Regions from separate parts of the Pseudomonas vranovensis genome, predicted to be linked through region 2. Evidence: predicted binding sites of a transcription regulator. Region 2 holds the regulator's gene; each other region holds the start of a gene.

What was found. The regulator FliA, encoded in region 2, starts transcription of late flagellar genes. The targets are predictions, from matches to a motif close to CTAAAGTTTNNNNNNNNNNNGCCGNTAA.
Region 1: a site for FliA is predicted at 1,919-1,946, ahead of ABVN19_RS13525 (methyl-accepting chemotaxis protein). Genes of this name have one in related genera too.
Region 3: a site for FliA is predicted at 2,445-2,472, ahead of ABVN19_RS18500 (methyl-accepting chemotaxis protein). Genes of this name have one in related genera too.

What each region holds. Positions count from the first base shown of each region.
Region 1 is NZ_CP159259.1:2,938,376-2,942,776, forward strand. It holds gene ABVN19_RS13515 (FecR family protein) at 1-380, shown strand, start outside; partial or broken gene ABVN19_RS13520 (Na+/H+ antiporter family protein) at 407-1,727, opposite strand; gene ABVN19_RS13525 (methyl-accepting chemotaxis protein) at 1,987-4,134, shown strand; gene ABVN19_RS13530 (ABC transporter substrate-binding protein) at 4,292-4,401, shown strand, end outside.
Region 2 is NZ_CP159259.1:3,268,193-3,272,593, forward strand. It holds gene ABVN19_RS15195 (chemotaxis protein CheA) at 1-106, opposite strand, end outside; gene ABVN19_RS15200 (protein phosphatase CheZ) at 119-907, opposite strand; gene ABVN19_RS15205 (chemotaxis response regulator CheY) at 928-1,302, opposite strand; gene fliA (RNA polymerase sigma factor FliA) at 1,407-2,147, opposite strand; gene fleN (flagellar synthesis regulator FleN) at 2,144-2,977, opposite strand; gene flhF (flagellar biosynthesis protein FlhF) at 3,097-4,401, opposite strand, start outside.
Region 3 is NZ_CP159259.1:3,958,932-3,963,332, reverse strand. It holds gene ABVN19_RS18515 (DUF1631 domain-containing protein) at 1-924, shown strand, start outside; gene ampD (1,6-anhydro-N-acetylmuramyl-L-alanine amidase AmpD) at 1,003-1,569, shown strand; gene ampE (regulatory signaling modulator protein AmpE) at 1,566-2,399, shown strand; gene ABVN19_RS18500 (methyl-accepting chemotaxis protein) at 2,556-4,401, shown strand, end outside.

The DNA of each region.
Region 1 (4,401 bases), 330 kb from region 2:
TCGACAGCAACAGCCAGGATACCGAGGGCGGCTACCGCCTGGTCCCGGGCATGCAGGCCAGCTACCAGGCCGGCGACTACGAGCCGCATTTGAGCCAGACCTACGCCCAGGACACCAGTCTGTCCTGGCGCAATGGCAAGTTGATCCTCGACAACCTGAGCCTCGAGCAGGCTCTGCCACAGATCAATCGCTACCTGGAAAAGCCGTTGCTGCTGGCCGACGAGAGCATCGGCAACATTCGCATCAGCGGCGTGTATGACACTGCCCAGATCAACCGCCTGGTGGGCAACCTGCCCAAGGTGTTGCCGGTCTACCTGACGCGCAACAAGCAGGGCAACATGGTGCTGAACCGCATCTCGCCGCCACCTTCGCGGGGTTGAGCCTTGCGCCCAACCCCGCTTTTCCCCTAGAGCATCATTGCCGCCAGCCAACCGAACGCCAGCAACGGCAGGTTGTAGTGGATGAAGGTCGGTACCACGGTGTCCCAGATGTGGTGATGCTGGCCGTCGACGTTCAGGCCCGAGGTCGGACCGAGGGTCGAGTCCGAGGCCGGCGAAGCCGGCATCCCCCAGGGCGCCCGCGGTACCGACGATACACACGGTGGCCACCGGGTCGAAGCCCAGTTGCACGCACAGCGGCACGAAGATCGCGGCCAGGATCGGTACGGTAGAGAACGACGAACCGATGCCCATGGTCACCAACAAACCCACCAGCAGCATCAGCAGTGCGCCAACGCCCTTGCTGTGGTTGATCCACGCAGCCGAAGCCTCGACCAGGCTCTTGACCTCACCGGTGGCCTTCATCACTTCGGCAAAGCCTGAGGCCGCAATCATGATGAAGCCGATCATGGCCATCATCTTCATGCCTTCGGTGAACAGGTCGTCGGTTTCTTTCCAGCGCACGATCCCCGACACCGAGAAAATCAGGAAGCCCGCCATGGCACCGATGATCATCGAGTCCAGCCACAGCTGAATGACGAACGCCGCGGCAATGGCCACGCCGGCCACCAGCAAGGTCAGCGGGTTGTAGCGCACCGACACCTGCTCGACCTTCTCGATTTTCTCAAGATCGTAGACGCGTTTTTTCCGGTAGCTGAACAGCACCGCCACCAGCAGGCCGAAGAGCATCCCCGCCGCCGGGATCGCCATGGCATGGGTAACATTGACGCCGCTGACATCCACCCCGCTGCGGCTGACGTTGGCCAGCAGGATTTCATTGAGGAAGATGTTGCCAAAGCCCACTGGCAGGAACATGTACGGGGTGATCAGGCCGAAGGTCATGACGCAGGCAATCAGGCGTCGGTCCAGCTGCAGCTTGGTCAGCACATATAGCAGTGGCGGCACCAGCAGCGGAATGAAGGCGATGTGGATCGGCAGGATGTTCTGCGACGAAATCGCCACCACCAGCAACAGGCCGATCAGCAGCCATTTGACCTTGGCGGTCGAGTCGTGCCCCTGGCGGTCGACCATTGTCAGAATGCGATCGGCCAGGGCATGAGCCATGCCGGACTTGGCAATGGCCACGGCAAACGCCCCGAGCAAGGCATAGGACAACGCCACGGTGGCACCGCCGCCCAGGCCGCCATTGAACGCCTTGAGCGTACCTTCGATACCCAGGCCACCCACCAGCCCACCGGCCAGCGCGCCGACGATCAGGGCGATCACCACATGCACGCGGGACAGACTCAATATCAGCATGATGCCGACCGCGGCAATTACTGCATTCATTCCTGTGACCTCTAGAAACCAGACAAAAAGCGACCGATTCGGCAACAGACTGCTCGGGGCAGTGGCCGAACGACGGGTATTTTTTATGGAGGGCGCACACTCTGAAGCACCCCCTCGCGCTTGTCAAAGTCAAGCGTTGGACGGGTGTCGTCTGGGTGAACGAAAACGACGCAATTGAATTGAACGTTTGAATAAAGAAGCGGGATATCCGGCCGATAACCTCCGCAGCCTCAGACTTTCAGAATCAAGGGACTTCGCCATGCCTTTCAGACAACTGTCCATTCAGTGGAAGATCACCCTGTTGGCGGGCTTGTGCCTGGCCAGCATTGTCACACTGCTGGTGGGCCTTTCGCTGTACCGCATGGAGCACAGCTCGGAACTGGTGAAGGCCAGCAGCATGCACATGCTGACCGAAGCGGCCCAGGGACGCATCGAATCCCAGGGCGAAGTCCAGGCCCTGAACATCCGCCGCCAATTCATGGATGCCTACCAGTACGGTGCCGGCTTTTCCCGGCAGGTACTGTTCTTGCGTGAACAGGCCGAGAAGCGTTTTCTCGACGCCTTCGACCTGCGCGAAGATTTGACCCGCCAGGTACGCGCAGCCTTGCAGGCCAATCCTGACTTGCTCGGCCTGTCACTGGTATTCGAGCCCAATGCCTTGGACAACAAGGACGAACTGTTCGCCAATCAAGAGGAACTGGGCAGTAACGAAAAAGGCCGCTTTGCCCTGTACTGGTCGCAACCGACCCCGGGCCAGCTCACCTCCATGGCCCTGCCCGAGCATGACCTTGCCGATACCAGCATCGGCCCCAGCGGCGAGCCCGCCAACTTCTGGTCGGTGTGCCCGCGCACCACGCGCAAGACGTGCGTGATCGAGCCCTACTTCTACGCGATCGACGGCCAGCAGGTACTGATGACCAGTATCGTGTTCCCGCTGATGGTGGCCGACAAGGTCGTCGCCACCCTGTCCATCGACATCAACCTCAACAGCCTTCAGGCCATGAGCCAACAGGCCAGCCGCAACCTGTACCAGGGCCAGACACACGTCAGCATTTTGAGCCCGGCGGGCCTGCTGGCGGGCTACAGCCCGGATGCCGGCAAACTGGCCCAGCGCTTTGACCAGGTAGACCGCGACAAAGGCGCCGAGCTGGTACGCCTGCTGGCCGACAGCATTCCACTGCACAGCATCCACCATGAGCAGCGCCTCAAAGTGCTGGCTTCCTTTGCCCCAATTCCCGGCGGCAAGGCCTGGGGCGTGTTGCTCGATGTACCGGAGAGTGCCCTGACCGGTCCGGCCGAAGCACTCAAGCAAGAGCTCGACCGGAGCAACACCAGCGGCATGCTGATCGAACTGGGCCTGGGTGGACTGGCGGCCGTCGTCGGCCTGCTGCTGATCTGGCTGATGGCCCGTGGCGTGACCCGGCCGATCCTCGGTGTGGCTGACATGCTCAAGGACATCGCCAGCGGCGAAGGCGACCTGACCCGTCGCCTGCACTACGACAAACGCGATGAACTGGGCGAGTTGGCTGGCTGGTTCAACCGCTTCCTGGACAAACTGCAGCCGACCATTGCCGAGGTCAAACGCTCGGTGCAGGCGGCGCGCGACACCGCCGACCAATCCTCGGCAATTGCCACCCAGACCAGCGCCGGCATGGAGCAGCAGTACCGCCAGGTCGACCAGGTGGCTACCGCTTCCCATGAAATGAGCGCCACTGCCCAGGATGTCGCCCGCAGCGCCGCGCAAGCAGCGCAGGCAGCCCGCGATGCCGACCAGGCCACGCGCCAGGGCCTGGCGGTGATCGACCGCACCACTACCAGCATCGACACCCTGGCCGCCGACATGAGCACGGCCATGAGCCAGGTAGAAGGCCTGGCCGAGAACAGCGAGAAAATCGGCTCGGTGCTGGAGGTGATCCGCTCCATCGCCGAACAGACCAACCTCCTGGCCCTCAACGCAGCCATCGAAGCCGCTCGCGCCGGTGAAGCGGGCCGCGGTTTTGCCGTGGTCGCCGATGAGGTACGCAACCTGGCCCGCCGTACCCAGGAGTCGGTGGAAGAAACCCGCCAGGTGATCGAAGAACTGCAAGCGGGCACCCGCGACGTGGTCGGTGCGATGGACAGCAGCCATCGCCAGGCCCAGGGCAGTGTCGAGCAAGTGGGCCAGGCGGTTACCGCCCTGCAGCAGATTGGTGATGCCGTTACCGTGATCAACGACATGAACCTGCAGATCGCCAGCGCCGCCGAGGAGCAGAGTGCTGTGGCCGAGGAAATCAACAACAACGTCGCGACCATTCGCGATGTGACCGAGTCGCTGTCGGAACAGGCCAACGAATCGGCGCGGGTCAGCCAGTCGCTCAACAGCCTGGCCAACCAGCAGCAGGGGTTGATGGACCAGTTCCGCGTGTAAGCGCGTGGCAGCCGCTGCCGCCAGGCTGCGATCGACCCCTCAGCAGTCGTCATCCAGTCACCTCGACGGGCCTGAATGACGGCCGTTTCACGCCCGATCGCAGCCTGGCGGCAGCGACTACACTTGCCAGACTCCATTGCCCTGCGAGCGAGGCACGATGAATCGACTTATCTCCCTGGTGGGCAGCGTACTGCTGACCCTGGGCCTGATCAGCCCAAGCCATGCCGCCAACACCTCCAAACCCATCCTGTTCGGTGACATCACCTG
Region 2 (4,401 bases):
CCGGACGGCTTTCCAGCTCGACCAGTTGCTCGGACAGTTGCTCAAGAATCTCGCCGGCTTCTACCAGAAAATCCTGAAGGATTTCTTCATCGGCGCCGAAGCTCATTAAACGTGCTCCCTAAAAACCCAGGCTGGACAGCAGATCATCGACATCGTCCTGACCGGACACAACGTCTTCACGTTTATCGGCATGAATCTGCGGACCTTCACCCCGGGCCGGATGTTTTTCTTGATCTTTTTCAGCACGCAGCTGCTGGTGGTCATGTTCGATACCGGCAAAGCGGTCGACCTGACTGGCCATCAGCACGAGCTTGAGCAGATTGCTTTCTACTTCGGTGACCAGCGCAGTAACGCGCTTGATCACCTGGCCGGTCAGGTCTTGGTAGTCCTGAGCCAGCAGAATGTCGTTGAGGTGCCCGGCGACCTTGCGGTTGCCCTCGGCGCTGCGCGTCAGGAAACTGTCGACGCGCTTGGCCAGCTCACGAAACTCCGGTGCCGCCACTTCGCGACGCATGAAGCGCTGCCAGTCAACGCTCAGCGCCCTCGCCTCTTCGCCCAGCTCATTGAGTACCGGGGTACTCGCTTCGACCAGGTCCATGGTGCGGTTGGCCGCGCCTTCGGTCAGCTTGACCACGTAGGACAGGCGCTCGGTCGCGTCGGTGATCTGCGACACTTCTTCGGCCTGCGGCATGTGCGGGTCGATCTGAAAGCTGACGATCGCACTGTGCAGCTCGCGCGTAAGCTTGCCGACTTCCTGGTACAGGCCACGGTCACGGGTCTGGTTCAGCTGATGGATCAGTTGTACCGCGTCGCCGAACTTGCCTCGCTCGAGGCTGTCGACCAGCTCCTGGGCGTGCTTCTTGAGCGTGGACTCGAACTCGCCCAAGGATGTTTGTGTTTGCTCCATAGCGCCCCCGTGGCGTGTCTTCAGCTGTTGACGCGCTCGAAGATCTTCTCGATCTTTTCTTTCAGCACCTGGGCCGTGAAAGGCTTGACCACATAGCCGTTGACGCCGGCCTGGGCCGCTTCGATGATCTGCTCGCGCTTGGCCTCGGCGGTGACCATCAGCACCGGCAGGTGCTTGAGGCGCTCGTCGGCGCGCACTTTGCGCAGCAGGTCGATGCCGGACATGCCAGGCATGTTCCAGTCGGTCACGAGAAAGTCGAAATGGCCGCTTTCGAGCATCGGCAATGCGGTGTTGCCGTCGTCAGCTTCCTGGGTGTTGGTGAAGCCCAGGTCACGCAGCAGGTTCTTGATGATCCGCCGCATCGTCGAGAAATCGTCGACGATGAGGATTTTCATGTCTTTGTTCAATTAGACCTCCAAGCAGTCTTTAACGCGCTCAGCGCAGAACGCGCATTCAATCAATTCGGGCACTACATTTCGCGACTGCATTGAACCTGCGTTCAACGCGCTCGCCATTCTCCCAGGCGACTGCGCAAACGCGCTGCACACTGGCTGTGCAACTGGCTGACACGTGACTCGCTGACCCCCAGGACCTCACCGATTTCCTTGAGGTTCAGCTCTTCGTCGTAGTACAGGGCCAGGACCAGACGCTCACGTTCCGGCAGGTTGGCGATGGCGTCGGCCAAGGCTGCCTGGAAACGCTCGTCTTCCAGGTCGCGCGACGGCTCGAGCTGGGCACTGGCGCCATCCTCGTGCAGGCCTTCGTGTTCGCCGTCCTGCAACAGGTCGTCGAAACTGAACAGGCGACTGCCCAGGGTGTCATTCAAGATCCCGTAGTAATCATCGAGACTCAATTGAAGTTCGGCAGCAACCTCGTGATCTTTAGCGTCACGACCGGTTTTTGCTTCAATTGCGCGAATCGCGTCGCTGACCATACGGGTGTTGCGGTGAACCGAACGTGGCGCCCAGTCCCCTTTACGCACTTCGTCCAACATTGCGCCGCGGATTCGGATGCCGGCGTAGGTCTCGAAACTGGCACCCTTACTGGCGTCGTACTTGTTGGACACCTCGAGCAGGCCGATCATGCCGGCCTGGATCAGATCCTCCACCTGCACACTGGCCGGCAGACGCGCCAGCAGGTGATAGGCGATGCGCTTGACCAACGGCGCATAACGCTCGATCAACTCATACTGGGCATCTCGCGATGCCTTGCTGTACATCCGATATCCGCTGGCGCTCATAGCACAGGGCCCGCGCTCGTCGGCTGCACCAGGCGCTCGACGAAAAACTCCAGGTGACCCCGCGGGTTGGCCGGCAACGGCCAGGTGTCGACTTTCTGGGCAATGGCCTTGAATGCCAGCGCGCACTTGGAACGCGGGAAGGCTTCATAGACCGCACGCTGCTTTTGCACCGCCTTGCGCACGCATTCGTCGTACGGAACGGCGCCGACGTATTGTAGGGCCACGTCCAGGAAGCGATCCGTGACCTTGGTCAACTTGGCGAACAGGTTGCGACCTTCCTGCGGACTCTGCGCCATATTGGCCAGCACGCGGAAACGGTTCATGCCGTAATCGCGATTGAGCAGCTTGATCAGCGCGTAGGCGTCGGTGATCGAGGTCGGCTCGTCGCACACCACCAGCAGCACTTCCTGCGCGGCGCGGACAAAACTGACCACCGAGTCACCGATACCCGCAGCGGTGTCGATCACCAACACATCGAGGTTGTCACCCAGTTCGCTGAACGCCTGGATCAGGCCTGCGTGCTGTGCCGGTGCCAGGTGCACCATGCTCTGTGTGCCAGAGGCGGCCGGTACGATGCGCACACCGCCCGGCCCCTGCAACAGCACGTCGCGCAATTCACAGCGGCCTTCGATGACGTCAGCCAGGGTCCGCTTGGGAGTAAGCCCCAGCAGGACGTCGACATTGGCCAGGCCCAGGTCGGCGTCCAGCAGCATGACCCGACGGCCAAGCTCTGCCAACGCCAACGACAGGTTCACCGACACATTGGTCTTGCCGACGCCACCTTTACCGCCTGTTACGGCGATTACCTGTACGGGATGCATGCTACCCATGTTTGTTCAATACCTTGTCTTGCTTAGACCGAGGCCACATAGCCGGCTGCGCTTTCAACACCTGAAAAATGCATGGCAGACCATCAATGCAGATACTTTGCAACGTCTTCACAATCACCTCAGCCAACACGCTTGCCGTGGCTGTGGTAGAGATCAGCGAACATATCGGCCATCGCCTCTTCGCTGGGCTCCTCCTGCATCTGCACGCTGACCGCACGGCTCACCAGCTGGTGGCGACGCGGCAAGTGCAGATCGTCAGGAATGCGCGGCCCATCGGTTAGATAGGCCACTGGCAATTCATGACTGATGGCCAGGCTCAGGACTTCGCCGAGGCTGGCCGTTTCATCAAGCTTGGTCAGGATGCACCCGGCCAGCCCACAGCGCTTGTAGCTGTGATAGGCGGCAGTGAGCACCTGCTTCTGGCTGGTCGTCGCCAGCACCAGGTAATTCTTGGCCGCAATGCCGCGTCCGGCAAGGGTTTCAAGCTGCATGCGCAGGGCCGGGTCACTGGCCTGCAGGCCGGCGGTGTCAATCAGGATCACTCGCTTGCGCAGCAGCGGCTCCAGCGCCTGGGCCAGCGATTGGCCGGGGTCGACGTGGGTTACCGAGACGTTGAGGATGCGGCCCAGGGTCTTGAGCTGCTCCTGCGCGCCAATACGGAAACTGTCCATGCTCACCAGGGCCATGTTCTGCGCGCCGTACTTGAGCACATAGCGCGCCGCCAGCTTGGCCAGAGTGGTGGTCTTGCCCATGCCGGCCGGGCCGACCATGGCAATGACGCCGCCCTCTTCGATCGGCTCGACTTCCGGCACATGGATACGCCGCGCCAGGTGCGCCAGCAGCATGCGCCAGGCATGGCGCGGTTCGTCGATACCGGCGATCTGGTCGAGCAGCTCACGAGCAATCGGGCCGGTCAGGCCAATGCGCTGCAGGCGCCGCCAGAGGTTGGCCTGCTGTGGCTGGCTGCCCTGCAGCTGGCTCCAGGCAAGCGAACCCAACTGCACTTCGAGCAATTCACGCAACCCATTGAGTTCCGAGCGCATGGCATCGAACAGGCGCGGGTCGACCGGTGCCGGCGCAGGTACCTGCGGCGCGACCGGCTCATCCACGTGCGTGTCGACCAGCGGCTCGGAGGCGGTCAGCGGCAGGCCGGCGAACAGCTGGCGGTTGGCATCGTCGCTGTCGTTGCGGGTACTGAGCTCGGCCTGGGCCGTGACAATTCGCGACTGCGTCTTGCGCAGTTCATCTTCCAGTTCCACATTCGGAACCCGTGGCGCCAGGGCAGACAGCTTGTAGTCCAGCGCAGCCGTCAGCTCGACACCGCCAGCAATCCGTCGGTTGCCGATGATGGCGGCATCAGCCCCCAGCTCATCTCGAACCAGCTTCATGGCTTGACGCATATCGGCAGCGAAAAAACGCTTAAC
Region 3 (4,401 bases), 690 kb from region 2:
GCCCTGTACCCGCGCGTGGAGAAGATCGTCCAGCGGTTGCTCAGTGACTTTGTCGACGACCCGGCGATTTTTTCCGACCTGCTGGCCGAGTTCCTCGCCTTCAACAGTGATGAGCGACGACGCAACGAGCTGCTCGAACAACGCACCCGTGATGCCGAAGAGGGTCGTGCCCGCGCCCAGCTGGCTCGCCAGCGGGTGCAGCAGGAACTCAACCGACGCCTGCTTGGCAAGACCCTGCCACGGGTGGTGGTGAGTTTGCTTGAAGAAGCCTGGAGCCAGGTGTTGCTGCTGGCCTGTCTGAAACATGGCGACAATTCGGCGCAGTGGGTGGGGGGGCTGGAGACCATGGACACCTTGATCTGGAGCGTCGAGCCGCATGACGAGGCAGATGCGGGCCCGCGCCTGCTGGAGGTTGTGCCCGGCTTGCTCAAGGCCTTGCGCGATGGCCTGGCCAGTGCTGCCTTCGATCCGTTTGCTACCCGTGAATTCTTCGCCCAACTTGAAGCCTTGCACGTTCAGGCGCTCGACGCTCCGTTCGCAAGCCATGCCCAAGCCTGCGAGCGGGTACTGGTACTCGACGAAATTGTTCTCGCCAGCCCGGAACATCCCGGGCCCGTGCATGGCCTGGTACACCTGGCGGATGATGATCCGGCCTTGCTGCAAGTGCAGCGATTGCGAATCGGCAACTGGGTCGAGTTGAGCGAAGAGGGGGACGTGCAGCGTTGCAAGCTGATCGCCCAGATCGCCAGCACCGACAGGTTCATCTTCGTCAATCGTACCGGCATGAAGGTGCGTGACTACTCGCGCATGGCGCTGGCGGTTGCCCTGGACCGTGGCGATGTGCGCTCGCTGGATGACACGCTGCTGTTTGATCGCGCGCTGGACTCGGTGCTCGGTAAACTGCGCCTGGCCCAGGCGCGCTAGTGCGAATGTGTTTTAACGATGCATCCCGCAACGCCTCGGGGCATACTGGGGCAGTGCTCTCGTGCCTCAGGATTTTCTATGCAACTGGACCGCGCTACAGGCTGGTTCGCCGGTGTCACCCATTGCCCCTCGCCGAACTTCAACGCCCGCCCCGAGGGTGAAGTCATTTCCCTGCTGGTGATTCACAACATCAGCCTGCCGCCTGCGCAGTTCGCCACCGGCAAGGTCCAGGCGTTCTTCCAGAACCGCCTGGACCCCAACGAGCATCCCTACTTCGATGGCATCAAGGACCTGCGAGTGTCGGCGCACTTCTTGATCGAGCGTGACGGCAAGGTCACTCAGTTTGTCTCCTGCCTGGACCGTGCCTGGCATGCCGGGGTCTCGTGCTTCGATGGGCGTGAGGGGTGCAACGACTTCTCCATCGGTATAGAGCTTGAAGGCACCGACGAGTTGCCCTTTACCGATGCCCAATACCAGGCGCTTGAACGGCTGACCCGGCAGATCCGGGCGGCCTGGCCCGCTATTGACGACCAGCGGATTCAAGGCCACAGCGACATTGCCCCGGGACGCAAGACCGACCCTGGCCAGGCATTCGACTGGCCGCGCTACCGTGCGGCCCTCAAGGATAACGAGGACAGATCATGACTTTTCTGGTGTTGTTACTGGTGCTCTGGTTCGAGAAGTTCTCGGCCCTGCGCCAGCGACTGCAGCGTGATGGTTTCTTTCGCAGCGAACTGGCTCGCCTGGAGCGCAACGGCAAAAGCCACCCCTGGTGGGTATTGGCGATCCTGGTGCTGCTGCCGGTCGCGTTGCTGGCCCTGCTCACGCACGTACTTGAACCGGTGGCCTACGGGTTGCTGGCGCTGCCGGTGCATTTGCTGGTGCTGATCTACAGCCTGGGGCGTGGCGATGTGAAGGCTTCCCTGGGACCGTTTCGCGATGCCTGGCGGCGCGGTGACGAACAGGCGGCAGTGCATGTGGCCGAACGCGACCTGGGTGTGACCGGCGATAGCGCGCAATCCTTGCTCGAACGGGTCCAGGGGCATCTGTTGTGGCAGGCCTACCAGAGCTTTTTTGCGGTTATTTTCTGGTATGTGCTGCTGGGGCCCGCCGCTGCGCTGGCCTATCGCCTGCTGGCCCTGACAGCCGAACATGCCCGTCACCCGGCACTGCAGGAACGTGCCCAGCAATTGCGCCATGCCTTCGACTGGGCACCGGTGCGAGTGCTGGGCGTGAGCTTCGCCCTGGTGGGCAACTTTTTGGCCGTGAGTCGGGTGATGCTGCATGAACTGCTCAACTGGAACATCACCGCCGCTCGCTTGATTGCTACGGTAGGCCAAGTGGCGGGGGAGATGCCCGCCAGCGCGGCGGCAGGCCCCGAGGGCCTGGTCGGGCTGGACTCGCTGTGGGAGCTGCTGCTGCGCTCGGCGGTGCTCTGGTATGCCTGTTTTGCCCTGTGGACCGTACTGGGCTGAGGCATTGCGCGGGGCGGCCATTGGTCCGCCCCGCTGACGGTTTACCTTAAGTTACAAAACCCCCTTCCGATATACGTTATACAGGTGCCGGCGAAGACCATCGGTGGCCTAGTGCCATTGTGTGCGCAAAAACAATAAGAATCGGAGGGTACACCCTTGAAGAGCCTGTTGTATCCGGCCATCGCGCTGATGAATCGGCTGAGCTTCGGGATGAAGTTCAGCCTGATCAGTATTCTGTTTTTCCTGCCCATGCTGGTGACCAACTATTACCTGGTCCGTGACTCCTACCGACAGTTCCACGCCACCCAGGTCGAGCTGCAGAGCCTTGAGTTGCTAGGCAGCAGCCTGGCCTTGCGCGGCAACCTGGAAACCCTGGGCAACCTGGTGCAGATTAATGCGGTGCTCGGGCAGTCGGGCAAGGCCGAAAATGTCGAAACGCAGATCGCCAGTCTCGAACAACAGGTGATGAGCCGCTTATCAGGGCTTTCGGCCGTTATCGCCGACGAGGACCAGGCCCGGGATCTTCACGCCAGGCGCGACGAGATGCTTGCCCAGTTGAAGGCTGCCCAGGCGGAGTCGTCGCTGCAAAGCAAGGTCGCCATGCTGGACAAGTTGCTGGGCCAGGCCCAGGTGCTGAGCAAGATGATTGCCAGCCAGGCCGGGCTGAACCAGGACAGCGACTCTGCCATTCGCCAACTCAGCGAGCTGATGACCACGGTCACCCCGGAAGTGACCCAGGTGTTGGGCGAAGGTCGAGCCATGGGCGCGTACTCACTGGGGCAGGGCTTTCTCAATTCGGCGGTCAGTACCCGTTTTGAAGACTTGCTGCAGCGCCTGGATAAACTGGGCGCCGACTATGCCCTGAAACTCCAGGACGCCCTGGCCACCGAGCCCGGTGCCCATGCCAAGCTGAGCACCCTGGCCCAGCGCAGCCAGGCATCGCTCAAGCAAGCCGGCGAGTTGTTCGAGGAACAGGTAGTGGTTGCCGATACCCTGGATGCTCCTTGGCCGGCGTTCTACCAGCAAGTCAGCGACCTGATGGCACAGACCTACGCGTTGAACACGGCGACTGGCGAATTCCTCGACCAGTTATTGCAGCAGCGTCTGGCCGAGCACCGCCTGCACATGATCGTGCTGGTGTCGGCGCTGGCCGGCGTGTTCTTGTTGATCGTCTACCTCTACGGCGGCTTTTATGCCTCGACCCGCCATACGCTCAAGTCCCTCGGTGCGGTAATGGACAAGGTGGCCGCGGGCGACATGACGGTTAATTTCCAGCTCAGCAGTCGCGACGAGCTGGGGGAGCTGGGGCAAGTGTTCAATGGCACCGTGCAGCGCATTCATGACTTGATCGAGCAGGTCGGCCACACCGTGGTTGAAGTCGAGCGCCAGGCTGAACAAGTGCATGCGGTGTCGGCGCGCAGTAACCAGGCGGTCAGCGGTCAGCGCGGGCAGATCGAGCAAGTGACCACGGCCATGAACCAGATGTCGGCCACTGCCCAGGAAGTGGCGCGCAGCGCTGCAGCGGCGGTCAACAGCGCCCACAGCGTCAACCAGGAGACGGTCAGCGGGCGCGGCCTGGTGGAGTCTCAGCAGGGCAATATTGCCCGGCTGGCAGGGGAAATCGACCAGTCGGTGGCGGTCATCCACCAGTTGGCCGGTGACAGCCAGGCGATCAGCCGGGTGCTGGAAGTGATCAAGAGCATTGCCGAGCAGACCAACTTGCTGGCCCTCAATGCTGCCATCGAGGCAGCCCGGGCGGGAGAACAGGGACGTGGATTTGCGGTGGTGGCCGACGAGGTTCGCACCCTGGCCAAGCGTACCCAGCAGTCGACCGAGGAAATCGAGCAGATGATCTCGCGGCTGCACGGCGGCGTCGGTGCGGCGGTCAAGGCGATGGACGCCAGCCATCAGGTGGCGGCCGGTACGGTCGGGCAGTCGCAACAGGTGCAACAGGCGCTGGAGAACATACTCGCAGCGGTGGGCAGCATCGTCGACCAGAACC